3 regions of the Microbispora sp. H10670 genome follow, and region 2 is predicted to be linked to each of the others. Evidence: riboswitches for the same ligand, from Rfam matches in the RefSeq annotation. Region 2 holds a riboswitch; each other region holds the start of a gene.
What was found. A riboswitch is a leader RNA that binds a small molecule or an ion and turns the genes downstream of it on or off. The one in region 2 is predicted to bind cobalamin.
Positions count from the first base shown of each region.

Region 1: linked by a shared signal. The riboswitch ahead of HHX33_RS21990 (ribonucleoside-diphosphate reductase subunit alpha) and the one ahead of HHX33_RS14615 (CbtB domain-containing protein) in region 2 are both predicted to bind cobalamin.
Region 3: linked by a shared signal. The riboswitch ahead of HHX33_RS27935 (ABC transporter substrate-binding protein) and the one ahead of HHX33_RS14615 (CbtB domain-containing protein) in region 2 are both predicted to bind cobalamin.

Region 1 covers NZ_JABBWW010000016.1:56,152-60,940, forward strand. Annotated here, with positions in the region: gene glmS (glutamine--fructose-6-phosphate transaminase (isomerizing)) at 1-933, shown strand, start outside; gene HHX33_RS21985 (Bug family tripartite tricarboxylate transporter substrate binding protein) at 1,191-2,153, shown strand; cobalamin riboswitch at 2,199-2,409, shown strand; gene HHX33_RS21990 (ribonucleoside-diphosphate reductase subunit alpha) at 2,541-4,778, shown strand; gene HHX33_RS21995 (ribonucleotide-diphosphate reductase subunit beta) at 4,775-4,789, shown strand, end outside.
Region 2 covers NZ_JABBWW010000008.1:225,257-230,045, forward strand. Annotated here, with positions in the region: gene HHX33_RS14595 (cobalt-precorrin-6A reductase) at 1-43, opposite strand, end outside; gene cobM (precorrin-4 C(11)-methyltransferase) at 31-783, opposite strand; gene cbiE (precorrin-6y C5,15-methyltransferase (decarboxylating) subunit CbiE) at 780-2,000, opposite strand; gene cobF (precorrin-6A synthase (deacetylating)) at 1,997-2,755, opposite strand; cobalamin riboswitch at 2,780-2,986, shown strand; gene HHX33_RS14615 (CbtB domain-containing protein) at 3,015-3,227, shown strand; gene HHX33_RS14620 (CbtA family protein) at 3,238-3,993, shown strand; gene HHX33_RS14625 (ABC transporter ATP-binding protein) at 4,040-4,789, opposite strand, start outside.
Region 3 covers NZ_JABBWW010000025.1:32,290-37,078, forward strand. Annotated here, with positions in the region: gene HHX33_RS27925 (PepSY-associated TM helix domain-containing protein) at 1-375, shown strand, start outside; gene HHX33_RS27930 (acyltransferase) at 400-1,773, opposite strand; cobalamin riboswitch at 2,111-2,235, shown strand; gene HHX33_RS27935 (ABC transporter substrate-binding protein) at 2,313-3,275, shown strand; gene HHX33_RS27940 (FecCD family ABC transporter permease) at 3,362-4,390, shown strand; gene HHX33_RS27945 (ABC transporter ATP-binding protein) at 4,387-4,789, shown strand, end outside.

The DNA.
Region 1 (4,789 bases), on a different contig from region 2:
CGCGTGAAGATCATCGGCTGCGGGTCCGCGTACTACTCCGGGCAGATCGGCGCGCAGCTCATCGAGGAGCTGGCCCGCATCCCCGCCGACGCCGAGCCGGCCTCGGAGTTCCGCTACCGCAGCCCGGTCGTCGAGCCCGACACGCTGTACGTCGCCATCAGCCAGTCGGGCGAGACGTACGACACGCTCGCCGCGGTGCAGGAGCTCAAGCGCAAGGGCGGCCGGGTGCTCGGCATCGTCAACACGGTCGGCAGCGCCATCGCCCGGGAGACCGACGGCGGCATCTACCTGCACGCCGGGCCCGAGGTCTCCGTGGCCTCCACCAAGGCGTTCACCTCCACCGCCGTGGCGTTCGCGCTGCTCGCCCTGCACCTCGGCCGTGTACGCGACCTGTCGCCGGCCGACGGGCGCAGGATCTGCGACGGTCTGCGGCGGCTGCCCGAGCAGATCAAGGAGATCCTCACCCTGGAGGACCGGATCAGGGAGCTGGCCAAGAAGTACGCCGACGCGCCGGGCATGATGTTCGTCGGCCGGGTCCGCGGCTACCCCGTGGCCCGCGAGGGCGCCCAGAAGCTCAAGGAGATCTCCTACGTCCACGCGGAGGCCTACCCGGCGAGCGAGCTCAAGCACGGCCCGCTGGCGCTGATCAGCCCCGAGCTGCCGACCGTCGCGGTCGTGCCGGACGACGAACTGCTGGACAAGAACCTCACCACGCTCGGCGAGATCCGGGCGAGGCACGGGCGCATCCTCATGGTCGGCCACCGCACCTCCGAGGCGGCCGACGACTGCATCGTGGTGCCCAGGAACGAGGTGGAGCTGGACCCCATCCTGCTCACGATCCCGCTCCAGCTGTTCGCCTACCACGCGGCCGTCGCCCTCGGCCGCGACGTCGACCGCCCCCGCAACCTCGCCAAGAGCGTCACGGTCGAGTAGCTCCTCCACATCCCGTCCGGCTCCCGTCACCGACGCGAGCCGGACGGTCCGGTCTCCACGGTGAAATGGCCGGGGGCCGGGGTACGGGTGCGCACATCGACTACTTCCTCATGGCGCTGCCCGTTGTCGCCCACTGATCTTCATGCGTGCCCGCCGGCCCGCCGATCGCCACATCCGTAACGTCCGTTATGTCATGACATGGGGTGGTTGCTCATAGTCTGTCCGCATAAGGGGCTCTTCGGGGGGAGGGTGCCGGCATGCGACGCCGTACGGTTCTCGCACTGGGGGTCCTGGCCCTGGCGGGCGGATGCGGCACCCCGGCGCCTCCGTACCTCGGGGAGATCTCCCTCCTCGTCCCCGGCCCGCCGGAGTGCTGGGGGGACGGCGTCGCCCGGAGCCTGAAGTCCCTCATCGAGGCCCGCCGCTGGGCCGGCAGAGTGCTGGTCACGCGGGACGCCGGGGGCGGCGGCGCGTCGGCCGTCGGACGCTTCGCCGTCGGACGGCCGGACCGGCTGATGGTCGCCGACCCCCTCCTGCTGGCCGACTACGCGCTGGGTCGCGCGCCCGGCGACGCGGGGCCGTTCGCCGCCCGGACCGTGCCGCTGGCCAGGCTGGCGGGGGAGTGGCAGGTGCTGGTGGCCTCCCCCGATTCGGGTTACCGCACGTTCGAGCAGGTCGCGGCGGCCCTGCTGCGCACTCCGGAGCGGGTGAAGGTGGCGGGCGGGCCCGACCGCGGGCCCGGCCATCTGCTGCTCGGCCTGACCGCCCGGGGCCTCGGGGCCGATCCGCGGCTGGCGGCGTACGAGGCCTTCGACAGCCCCGCCCGGGCCGTCGCGGCGGTGGCCGAGGGGACGACCGCGCTCGCCTTCGGCGGGCGCGGCGACGTCGCCGCCCACGTCAGGGCCGGGCGGCTGCGCCCGCTCGCCGTCTCCGCTCCCGAGCGCCTGCCCGGCCTGGACGCGCCCACGCTGACCGAGTCGGGGGTGCGGGTGGCGTACGCGAACTGGACCGGCCTGCTCGCCCCCCTCGGGGTGGCGGCCCGCGAGCGCGACGCGCTGATCGGCCTGTGCCGGGCCGTCGCGGACTCGCCCGCCTGGCTCCGCCTGTGCGAGCGCAACGGCTGGACGCCGATGTGGCTCGCCGGCGAGGAGTTCCGGCAGTGGCTCACGGGCGAGGCGCGTCGTACGGCCCTGCTTCTCGATGATCTCGGAATCCGGTGACCAACACAACTTGTAGGGCCGCTTGCGAGATCGCCCACTAGATGTAGGATCCATCGCGTCGCTGGTTCACCTCGGTGAGGCAAGAGGGAACCCGGTGTGAATCCGGGGCTGCCCCGCAGCGGTGAGCGGGAACGACCGCCGTCACAGAGCACTGGTGCGTGAGCGCACCGGGAAGCGACGGCCAGTAGGTCCGGCGGGCGTGTGTCCCGCCGGTCGCCCGCGAGCCCGAAGACCTGCCCGCGACCGCGCGCGGAGTCACCGCGCGCGCCCGCGCCGTGCCCCGAGGGAGGGCCCGCCGCCCGCAGGCCGTGCCGTCGCACGCGTGCGCCGCGGCGTCCCCTCCCCTCCGGCCGGCCGGGTCAGGAGACGAGGAGGAGAGGGCGACCGATGACGATCACCGACCCGGTCTCCGCGCCCGCGCGCCCCGCTACGGGGCCGCGCGGCGCGGGGGAGACCGCGGACGTCTGGCGGGCCATCGAGGAGGCGGCGGCGGGGGTCGTCGCGGACCCGGAGAACTCCCGGCGGGCGGCGCGGCTGCTCGCCCGGGTCATCGAGGAGGAGACGGCGGGCCAGGGGGTGCGCGCCTTCTCCGAGTCGGTCGCGGCCGCCCACGCGGCCGGGCTGCTGGGCGACGCCGTCGCCGCGTTCGTGGCCGACGAGGCCGAAGCGCTGGACGCGCTGATCGACCCGGCGGCCGACGACCGGTTCGAGTACTTCGGGCTGCGCACGGTCTACGACCGCTACCTGCTGCGGCATCCGGTCACGCGGCGGGTGCTCGAACGCCCGCAGCACTTCCTGCTACGCGTGGCCTGCGGCCTGTCGGCGAGCGTCGGCGAGGCGGCCGAGCTGTACCGGCTGATGTCCGCGCTCGCCTATCTGCCCAGCTCGCCGACGCTGTTCAACTCCGGGGCGCGCCGCCCGCAGCTGTCGTCGTGCTTCCTGCTCGACTCGCCGCGCGACGAACTGGAGAGCATCTACGAGCGGTACGGCCAGGTGGCGCGGCTGTCGAAGTACTCCGGCGGGATCGGCGTCGCCTGGACCCGGGTGCGCTCGCGCGGTTCGCTGATCCGGGGCACCAACGGCCTGTCCAACGGCATCGTCCCCTGGCTGCGCACGCTCGACGCGTCGGTGGCGGCGGTGAACCAGGGAGGCAGGCGCAAGGGAGCCGCCTGCGTCTACCTGGAGACCTGGCACGCCGACATCGAGGAGTTCCTGGAACTTCGCGACAACACGGGCGAGGAGTCGCGCCGCACCCACAACCTCAACCTGGCCAACTGGGTGCCCGACGAGTTCATGCGCCGGGTCGAGGCGGACGGCGTGTGGTCGCTGTTCGACCCCAAGGAGACCCCCGAGCTGACCGACCTGTGGGGCGAGGCGTTCGACGCCCGGTATCGCGAACTGGAGGCTTCCGGGCGGTATGTCCGGCAGGTGCCCGCCCGCACCCTCTACGCCCGGATGATGCGCACCCTCGCCCAGACCGGCAACGGCTGGATGACCTTCAAGGACGCCGCCAACCGCGCCTCCAACCAGACCGCGCTGCCGCGCAACGTCATCCACCTGTCCAACCTGTGCACCGAGATCCTGGAGGTCACCAGCGACGGGGAGACCGCCGTGTGCAACCTCGGCTCGGTCAACCTCGCCGCCCACCTGAACCCCGAGGGGGACGCCGTCGACTTCGGCCGGCTGCGCGCCACGGTCCGCACCGCCGTACGGTTCCTCGACCGCACGATCGACCTCGGCTTCTACCCGACCCCCGAGGCGGAGGCGGCCAACCAGCGGTGGCGGCCGGTGGGCCTCGGCGTCATGGGCCTCGCCGACGTCTTCTTCGCGCTGCGCCTGCCGTTCGACTCGCCGGAGGCGCTGACGCTGTCCACCCGGATCGCCGAGGAGATCGCGCTCGCGGCGTACGGCACCTCGGCCGACCTGGCCGCCGAACGCGGGCGTCACCCGGCGTACGAGGAGACGCGGGCGGCGGGCGGCGTCCTGCACCCCGACCACTACCCGTGCGCCCCGGCGCACCCGGAGGAGTGGGCGGCGCTGCGCGCGAGGATCGCGGAGACCGGGCTGCGCAACTCCCTGCTGGTCGCGATCGCGCCGACGGCCACGATCGCCTCGATCGCGGGCTGCTACGAGTGCGTCGAGCCGCAGGTGTCCAACGTCTTCAAGCGTGAGACGCTGTCGGGGGAGTTCCTCCAGGTCAACCGGTATCTCGTCCGCGACCTCCAGGCCCTCGGGCTGTGGACGCGGGCGATCCGCGACGCGATCAAGCTCCACGACGGCTCGATCCAGGACATCCCCGCGATCCCCGGCGAGCTCAAGGCGCTCTACCGCACCGCCTGGGAGCTGCCGCAGAAGGCGCTCGTCGACCTCGCGGCCGCGCGGCAGCCGTACGTCGACCAGTCGCAGTCGCTCAACCTCTTCATGGCCGCGCCCACGATCGGCAAGCTCTCGTCGATGTACGCCTACGCCTGGCGGTCGGGCCTGAAGACCACCTACTACCTGCGCTCGCGCCCCGCGACCAGGATCGCCCAGACGACCGTGCCGGCCGTCACCCCCGCCGTGCCCGATGAAGGGGCGGTCGCCTGCTCCCTTGAGAACCCCGAGATCTGCGAGGCGTGCCAATGAGAACGATGCTG
Region 2 (4,789 bases):
GCGCCCGTGCCTCGGCCGTGCCGCCGAGGATCAGGACGAGCACGCGCGGTCCCGCGCGGCCGAGTAGAGGTGGCTGTCGGGGAACTCGTGCGCCGTCAGCGCCCGGCCCACCACGATCACAGCGGTCCGCCTGATCCCCGCCGCGACCACCTGGTCGGCGATGTCGCCCAGGGTGCCCCTGATGATCTCCTCGTCGTCCCGGCTGGCCCGGGCGACCACCGCCACCGGGCAGTCCGCGCCGTACGCGGGCAGCAGGTCGGCCACGACGGCGGCGATCCGCTGCACGGCCAGGTGCAGCACCATCGTGGCGCGGCTCGCCGACAGCGTCGCGAGTTCCTCGCCGGGCGGCATCGGGGTGGCCCGCGCCGACGTCCTGGTCAGGATGATCGTCTGGCTCACCCCCGGAACCGTCAGCTCCCGCCCCAGGGCCGCGGCGGCGGCCGCGAAGGCGGGCACCCCCGGGATCACCTCGTACGGCACGCTGTGCGCGTCGAGCCTGCGCATCTGCTCGGCGACCGCGCTGAAGACCGACGGGTCGCCGGAGTGCAGCCGCGCCACGTCGAGCCCCGCCTCGTGCGCCGCCGTCATCTCGGCGACGATCTCGTCGAGGGTGAGGTTCGCGGTGTCCACGAGCCGCGCGTCCGGCGGGCAGTCGGCGAGCAGGTCGCGCGGCACGAGCGACCCGGCGTACAGGCAGACCGGGGCCGCCTGAAGGGCCCGCAGCCCGCGCACCGTGATGAGGTCGGCCGCGCCGGGCCCCGCACCGATGAATCGAACCGTCACTGCTCGCGCTCCTTCCGCGCCGTCCAGATGGTCACCGGCATCAGGGGACGCCACCCGGTGAAGCCGCCCACCGGCGAGGCGCGCTGCACCGACAACCGCACGAGGTCCCCGCCGAGCCGCGCGTGCCACCCCGCGAGGACCGCCTCCGACTCCACGGTGACGGCGTTCGCGACCAGCCTGCCGCCCGGGGCGAGGGCGTCCCAGCAGGTCTCGACCACGCCGGCCCCCGTCACGCCGCCGCCCACGAAGACGGCCGCCGGGGCGGGCAGCCCCCCGAGCGCGCCCGGGGCGGCTCCGGTGACGACCCGCAGGCGCGGCACGCCCAGCGCGTCCGCGTTGTGCCTGACGCGGTCCGCGCGGACGGGGTCGCGCTCGACGGCGACGGCCCGGCACGACGGATGCGCGCGCAGCCACTCGACGGCCACGCTCCCGGAGCCCGCCCCCACGTCCCAGAGCAGCTCGCCCGGCAGGGGCGCCAGCTTGGCCAGGGTGACCGCCCGCACCTCCTGCTTGGTGAGCTGCCCGTCCGACTCGTACGCCTCGTCCGGCAGCCCAGGCACCCTCCCCAGTGGCACCGCCGACGGGACGTCTGCGCAGGCCACCGCCACGACGTTCAGCGCGGGCGGCGTCTCGCCGACCGGCCAGCCCGCGGCCGTGCCGTCGCGGCGGGACTCGGTCGCCGCGCCGAGATCGCCGAAGACGGTGACGCGGCTCGCGCCGTATCCCCGCTCGGTCAGCAGGGCGGCGACCAGCGCGGGCGTGTCCGCGCCCGCGCTGAGGACGAGGACGCGGCGGCCCGGCGCGAGCGCGGCGGTCAGCGTGGCGGGCGGCCGTCCGACCAGGCTGACGGTCTCGACCTCCTCGGCGGCCCAGCCGAGCCGCGCGCAGGCCAGGGCGGCCGACGACACGTGCGGCAGCACCCGCAGCCGGTCCGGCCCGAGCAGCCGGGCGAGCGTCGCGCCGACGCCGAAGAACATGGGGTCGCCGCTGGCGAGCACCGCGACCGCGCGTCCCGCGTGCGCGTCGAGCAGCCCCGGCAGCCCCGCGACCAGCGGCGACGGGTACGGCACCCGCTCGCTGGCCACCGAGGCGGGCAGCAGGGCGAGCTGCCTGGCCGACCCGACCACGACGTCCGCGGCGACCAGCTCGGCACGCGCCGCGTCGGTGAGACCGGCCCAGCCGTCCGCGCCGATCCCGACGACCGACACGGGCCTCATCGGGAGGGCTTCCTGAGCAGGTAGGTGTCCATGACCCAGCCGTGCGCCTCGCGCGCCTCCGCCCTGAGCCGCCGGATCTCGCCGGCGACCTCGCGCACCGGCCCGGCGACGAGGATCTCGTCCTCGGTCCCGACGTACGCGCCCCAGTAGACGTCGGCGTCGGCGGCCTCCGGCAGGTCCGCGAACGCGCAGCCCGCGTCGAGCATCACCACGATGTCGCCGGCGGCCTCGACGTCGGTGGGCAGGCGGCGGCCGGTCGTGATGTGCACCGGGCTGGCGACCCTGGTCAGGCTGACGCGGTGCCGCGCGGCCAGCGCCGACACGCTGCTGATCCCCGGAATGACCTCGTAGCCGAACGGCTCCGCGCCCCTGGCCAGGACGTCCTCGACGATCGCGATCGTGCTGTCGTACAGGGCGGGGTCGCCCCAGACGAGGAACGCGCCGACGCCGTCCTCCGGCACCTCCTCGGCGATGAGCCGGGCGTAGACGTCGGCCCGGCGGGCCCGCCAGTCGGCCACCGCCTCCACGTACGCGCCGCTCGTGCGGTCGCGCTCCGGGTCGCGCGCCTCGACCGTCCGGTACGGCTCCCGCGCGTGGGCCGCGATCAGCTCGCGCCGCAGCCGCACCAGGCCGTCCTTCACGGCTCCCTTGTCGAGCAGGAAGAACACGTCGGTCTCCGCGATTGCCGCGGCGGCCTGGAAGGTCAGGTGGGCGGGGTCCCCGGCGCCGATGCCGATGATCAGGACTCGCTTCATAGGTCACGAGTATGGACCCCGGCTTGACGTACTTATGCGGACGGTGCACGCTCAAGGCGACAAAAGAAGACAGAGGCGACGGTGCGCAGGAACCTGGTGTGAATCCAGGACGGTCCCGCCACTGTGACCGGGGAGTGTCTCCCGCTCGTCACCACGGCCGCGACGGCTGGAAGGTTCGGGCGACACGATGACCCGGGAGTCAGGACACTGACCCGTTGTCCTCCATCACCGGGGCGAGCGACCCCGTGAGGAGAATCACATGGCTCAGCCGGCCGTCCCCGTCTCCCGGCCCCTGCCGGTCACCATCCCCGTACGCGAGATCCTGCCCTGGGCGGTCTTCGCCGCCGTGGCCGGGCTCGTCCTGCTCTACTTCGTCGGCGCGGAGCAGGGCGCCACCCACCTCATCAGCGGGCACACCGTGCACGAGTTCGTGCACGACGGCCGGCACCTCCTCGGCTTCCCCTGCCACTGAGGCCCGCCCGATGCCCACCATGCGCTCCCTGCTGGTGCGCGGCATGCTCGTCGGCCTCGCCGCCGCGCTGCTCGCGTACGTCGTCGCCTGGTTCGCCGGAGAACCCCAGGTCGCCGCCGCCATCTCCATCGAGGAGGCCAGGGCGGCGGCCGGCGGAGAGGCCGCCGAACCGGAACTCGTCAGCCGGACCGTCCAGGAGACCGCCGGCCTGCTGACCGCCCTGCTCGTCTACGGCGCCGCCCTCGGCGGCTTCTACTCCATCGCGTACGCCTTCGCCCACGGCCGCCTCGGCGCTCTCGGCGCCCGCGCCACGGCGCTCACCGTCGCCGCCGCCGGGTTCGTCGTCGTGTACGTGACCCCCATCCTGAAGTACCCGGCCAATCCCCCGGCCGTCGGCAACCCCGATTCGATCGGCCGCCGGACCGCGCTGTACTTCGCGATGATCCTCGTCGCCCTCCTGGCGGCGGCGGTCGCCGCGTACGCGGGCCGTTCCCTGTCGTCCCGCCTGGGCGCCTGGAACGCCGCCCTGTCGGGCATCGTCGTCTACGCCGTCCTCGTCGGTGTCGCGTACGCCGTGATGCCTCCGATCGACGAGGTTCCCGACGACTTCTCCGCCGACACGCTGTGGTGGTTCAGAGTGGCGTCGTTCGGCATCCAGTTCGTCCTGTGGGGAGCCATCGGCCTCCTGTTCGGCGGCCTGACCGAACGCTCCCTGCGCCAGGGAACCCCCCGGGAGGCCGGGCTCCGGCACGCCGCGACGCGCTGAACCGGGTCGGGACCACCCCGCGGGCCGCCCGCGTGAAGCCGGTGTGTCACAGGTGGAGCGCGTCGGGGGCGTCGTCCTCGACGAGGAAGCCCCCGGACTGGTGGTGCCAGAGCCGGGCGTAGGACCCCTGGGCCTGGAGCAGCTCGCCGTGGGTGCCCTGCTCGACGACGCGTCCCCGGTCGAGCACGACCAGGCGGTCCATGCGGACGACGGTGCTGAGCCGGTGCGCCACCACGAGTGCCGTACGGTCCTGCATCAGGCGCCACAGGGCCTCCTGGATGAGGATCTCGCTCTCGGAGTCCAGGGCACTGGTCGCCTCGTCCAGCAGCAGGACGGGGGCGTCGCGCAGGATGGCGCGCGCGAGCGCGATGCGCTGCCGCTGGCCGCCGGAGAGCTTGACGCCGCGCTCGCCGATCAGGGTGTCGAAGCCGTGCGGCAGAGACTCGACGAACTCCGTGACGTGGGCCGCCCGCGCGGCCCGGAGGATCTCGGCGTCGGTCGCGCCCGGCCGGGCGAACGCGAGGTTCTCCCGCACGGACCGGTGGAACATGGCGGGTTCCTGCGGGACGTAGGCGATGAGACCGCGCAGGTCTGCTTGCCGCAGCCGGGCGATGTCCTGACCGCCGATCAGGATCCTGCCTCCGTCCACGTCCATGAGACGCAGCAGCAACCGGGTGAGGGTGCTCTTGCCGCCACCGGACCGCCCGACCAGCCCGATCTTGGTGCCGCCGGGGATGTCCAGGTTCAGGCCGTCGAACAGCGGCGCGCCGCCGGCGTACCCGAATCGCACCCGCTC
Region 3 (4,789 bases), on a different contig from region 2:
GCGACCGGGCGGTTCGTGGGCGAGCTGCGGTTCGCGGACTATCCGCTGGCCGCGAAGCTCACCGAGTGGGGCATCGACGCGCACATGGGGCTGCTCTTCGGCCTGGCCAACCAGATCGTCCTGGCCGCGATCGCCGCCGGGCTCATCACACTGATCGTGCTGGGCTACCGCATGTGGTGGCGCCGCCGCCCGACCCGCGGCTTCGGCCGGCCCCACCCCCGGGGCGGCCTGCGGGGCCTGCACTGGGGGCTGTTGGTGCCTCTGGCCCTGCTCACCGCCGTGGCCGGCTACTACCTGCCCCTGATGGGCATCTCCCTGGCCGTGTTCCTGGTGATCGACGTCCTGCTCGGACTCCGCGCCAGGCGGGCGGGCTGACGCCCGAAGCCGTCGTACGGCGTCTCATCGGGCCGGTTCACCCGAGCGGTGGACCGGCCCCGCGAGGCGTGCCCTCCGGCTGACCAGGCACAGGCCCCCGACCAGGGCGATCGACGCGATCACCGGCGCCGGCCCCGGCGCGAAGCCGGTCACCGTGAGGGTGAGCAGCGCGCCGCCGACGAGCGGCGCGGCGACCGCCACATGCCGTCCGGTGGCGGCTCCCGCCGGCTCCTCCCATCGGCCGAACAGGGCGGTGAGCCCGAGCAGGACCGGCGCGAGGGCGGCCGGCCACAGTGGGGCGCCGCTCCACCAGGCCGCCGAGCCGGGGAGAGGAGTAGCCGGCCCGAACCCGATGGTCGCGAGCCCGGCGACGGCGACGAGCGCCGTCATGTGCCACAGGTAGACGGTCATCATGCGGGGCGCGAGCGCGGTGAGCACCGCCTCGGCGCGGGGCCGGCGCGCCAGCGCGTTCAGGGCGGGGCGCAGCAGCATCGCCAGGCCGAGCTGGCCGGCGAAGAGCGCGAGCAGGCACGCGCTCGGCGGGGCCATGTTCGAGACCGCGCCGGGCATCCCGATCATGCTGGCCGGGTACGGCCCGGCCACCACGAGGGCCGCCACCATCGCGAACCCGGCCACCGCGAGCGCCGCCGCGCGGCGTCCCCGCAGCCACTCCAGGCCGCCGTCGGCGTACCGGAACCCGACCTGGTGGACGGCCAGCCACACGAACGCGACGTTGAGATAGCCGGCGGCCTCCAGCCCCGAGAAGCGGACCACGTCCGTCAGCACCGCGCCGCCCGCCAGCACGGGCAGCGCGACCCCGGCCCGTACGCGCAGCAGGCGGGGGGTGGCCACCACCGCGAGCAGGTAGACGGCGAGGAACCAGAGCAACTGGCCGACGGTCCGCGCGGCCACCTCGACCGGCTGCGGGGGCACGCCGAGCGCCGTCAGGAGGTGGGGGAGCGGCAGCCAGACGGCCGCGAGCGGCGCCACCGGCCAGGCCAGGCGGCGCACCCGCCGCGCCGTCCACTCCCGCGCCGTCCACTCCCAGGCCGTCCGCTTCTCCGCGGTCGGCCGCCGCGTCGACCGCTCCCGGGCCGTCTCGCGCGTGTCCGGCAGGCCGGCGCGGCGCGCCGCGGACCGGAAGCTGATCGCGTTGGCCGCGCCCCCGGCGAAGAAGACCAGCGGCATCACCTGGGAGATCCAGGTGACGAACGGAGCCGCCGCCAGGGCGTTGCCCGTGGTCAGCCGTCCTCCGGCGTACGACAGGACCGGCATCGCCCAGTGCTGGACGACCACGAGGACCATCCCGAAGACGCGCAGGATGTCGATGAAGCGGTCCCGGGGCCCGGGGGCGGCCGGGGCCCGCGCGGGGGCGGGGGGAAGCATGGTCAGGGACACGGGGGAGCCGCCTTCGGTGTGTCGATCGTCGGTTGCCGGACGCCGGTCGTCCGTCGCGGACCCGGCCGGAGCGGGGAGCGGTCGCGACCGCGCGCTCCGGCGCCGGCCCGCGGACTGAGGAGGAGTGGGGGAGATAGTCCGTCAGGAGCTTCTGCCGGGAACCGCCCGGCCGCTCCAGGGTCCCGCCCGGCCGCCGTCCGGCGCAGCGACGGAGCCACTACTCCCGATCATGGGCGAGCCCCCACCATCGGGGTGGGGCCTGCCCTACCACCCCGGCGTACGGGCAGGCGGGCGGACCTCGGCGGCCGGGGGAGGATGACGGCGCCGCGAGGCGGGTTGGTACCGTTGCGTCCGACGCGCGCAGCGCAGCGAAGTCCGGTGAGAACCCGGCGCTGTCCCGCAACTGTGGTTCCCCGCCCCCGGGGACGAGCCAGGTCGCCTGCGTTGTGCGCCGACGCCGTCAACCCTCGTGGAAAAGGGTGATCCGTCCAATCCCGCGGGTCTCTCGATTTCCCGGCTTTCCCCCTTGGAGGACCCTCGTGAGGCCCCTGCGTACGGCCGTCGCGGGTGTGGTGCTGGGCGTGCTCGGACTGGCCGGCTGCGGCCAGAGCGACGGCTCCGCCACTTCCGCGTCCCCCGCCGCCTCGAACCCCGCCGCTTCCAGCTCCGCCGCCTCGGGCGGCGCCTTCCCCGTCACCGTCCAGGCGGGCAACGGCGCGGTGACCATCGCCAAGCGGCCCGAGCACATCGTGTCGCTGTCCCCGACGGCCACCGAGATCCTGTTCGCGATCGGCGCGGGCGCCCAGGTGGGCGCGGTGGACGACCAGTCGAACTACCCGCCCGAGGCGCCGAAGACGTCGCTGTCGGGCTTCAAGCCCAACGTCGAGGCGATCGCCGCCGCCAAGCCCGATCTCGTCGTGCTCGCCAACGACCTGGAGGGCGTGGTCGCCGGGCTGGGGAAGGTCGGCGTCCCGGTGCTGCTGGAGCCCGCCGCGACCAAGCTGGAGGACACCTACGACCAGATCAGGGACCTCGGCGCGGCCACCGGCAACGTGGACAAGGCCGAGGAGGTGGCCGGCGGCGTCAAGCAGAAGATCGACGCGCTCGTCGCGGCGGCGCCCAAGGGCAAGGGCCTGACCTACTATCACGAACTGGACACCACGCCGTACGCGGCCACGTCGAGCACGTTCATCGGGCAGGTCTACAGCCTGTTCGGGCTGAGGAACATCGCCGACGAGGCCCCCGACGCGGCGGGCGGCTATCCCAAGCTGTCGGCGGAGTTCGTGGCCAAGGCCGACCCCGACCTGATCTTCCTCGGTGACACCAAGTGCTGTGGTCAGAACGCCGCCGCGCTGGCCAAGCGGCCGGGCTGGTCCGGCCTGGCCGCCCTGAAGCGGGACCGTGTGGTGGAGCTCGACGACGACGTCGCCTCCCGCTGGGGACCGCGCGTCGCCGACCTCGCCCAGGTCGTCAGCGACGCCGTCCAGAAGGCGGCGGGCTGAGCCGGTGGTGACGCGCAGGCCCCCGGTGACGCGCACGCCCCCGGGATCGCGGTGAGAGCGGTGCCGCGGCGGGTCCGGGTGACGGGGTGACGGCGGCGGGCCGGTCACGCCGGGCGCTGCTCGTCGTGTGCGTCGTGCTGCTGGTCAGCCTGATCGCCGGCCTGGCGGCGGGCGCGGCGGTCATCTCGCCCCGCGCCATCGCGCTGGCCCTGCTCGACCGGCTGCCGCTGGTGTCCCTGCACTCCGGCCTGCAGCCGAACGAGGAGGGCATCGTCTTCCAGCTCCGGGTGCCCAGGGTGCTGCTGGCCGCCGTCGTGGGCGGCCTGCTCGCCCTCGCGGGGGCGGGCTACCAGGGTGTCTTCCGCAACCCGCTGGCCGATCCGTACCTGCTCGGCGCGGCGGCCGGGGCCGGGCTCACGGTGACGCTCGTCGTGGTCTTCCTGGGCGGCGACGCGGGGGTGGCGGCCGTGCCGGTCGCCGCCTTCGCGGGGGCCGTCGGCGGGGTCGTCCTCGCGTACGCGCTGGGACACACGGCGGGCCGGGGAGGCGGCACCGCGACGCTCGTGCTCGCCGGGGTCGCGGTCACCTCGTTCCTCACCGCCATCCAGACCTTCGTGCAGCAGCTCAAGGTCGACGAGCTGCAGCGCATCTACTCCTGGATCCTCGGAGACGTCGGCGGCGGGTGGGAGCAGCTCCGCATGATCGCGCCGTACGCGGTGGTGTCGACGGTGGTCGTCCTGCTGCACGGGCGGCTGCTCGACGTGCTGTCGGTCGGCGACGAGGAGGCGGTCAGCCTCGGCCTGCACGCGACGCGCGTGCGGTTCACCGTGCTGCTGGCCGCCTCGCTCGCCACCGCGTCCGCGGTGGCCGTCAGCGGATTGATCGCCTTCGTCGGGATCGTGGTGCCGCACGTCGTCCGGCGGCTCGCCGGGTGGTCCTACCGCGTCGTGCTGCCGCTGTCGTTCCTCGGCGGGGCGGCGTTCCTGGTGCTGGCCGACACCATCGCGCGCACGGTGCTCGCCCCGGCGGAACTGCCCATCGGGGTGGTCACCGCGTTCGTCGGGGCGCCCTTCTTCGTCGCCGTCCTGCGGATGACCCGGCGGGTGGAGACGTGAGCGGCGACGCCGCCGGCCCCGGCGTCCCGGCGGTGGAGGCGCGCGGGCTGGGCGTCACGCTGGGCGGGCGGCCGGTGCTCGCGGACGTCACCCTGTCGGCCGCGCCGGGGGAGTGGCTTGCGGTCATCGGCCCCAACGGCGCGGGCAAGTCGACGCTCCTGCGGGCCGTCGCCGGGCTGGTGGCGCGTCAGGGCGAGGTGCTCGTGAACGGCGCGGCCGTGGACGGCCTGCGCCCGCGCCGGCGGGCCCGGCTGGTCGCCTACGCCCCGCAGAGCCCGGCGCTGCCGCCCGACATGACCGTGTACGACTACGCGTCGCTCGGCCGCACCCCGTACATCTCCTATCTGGGCAGCGAGAGCGCCCGGGACCGCGAGGTGACGCGGTCGGTGCTGGAGCGGC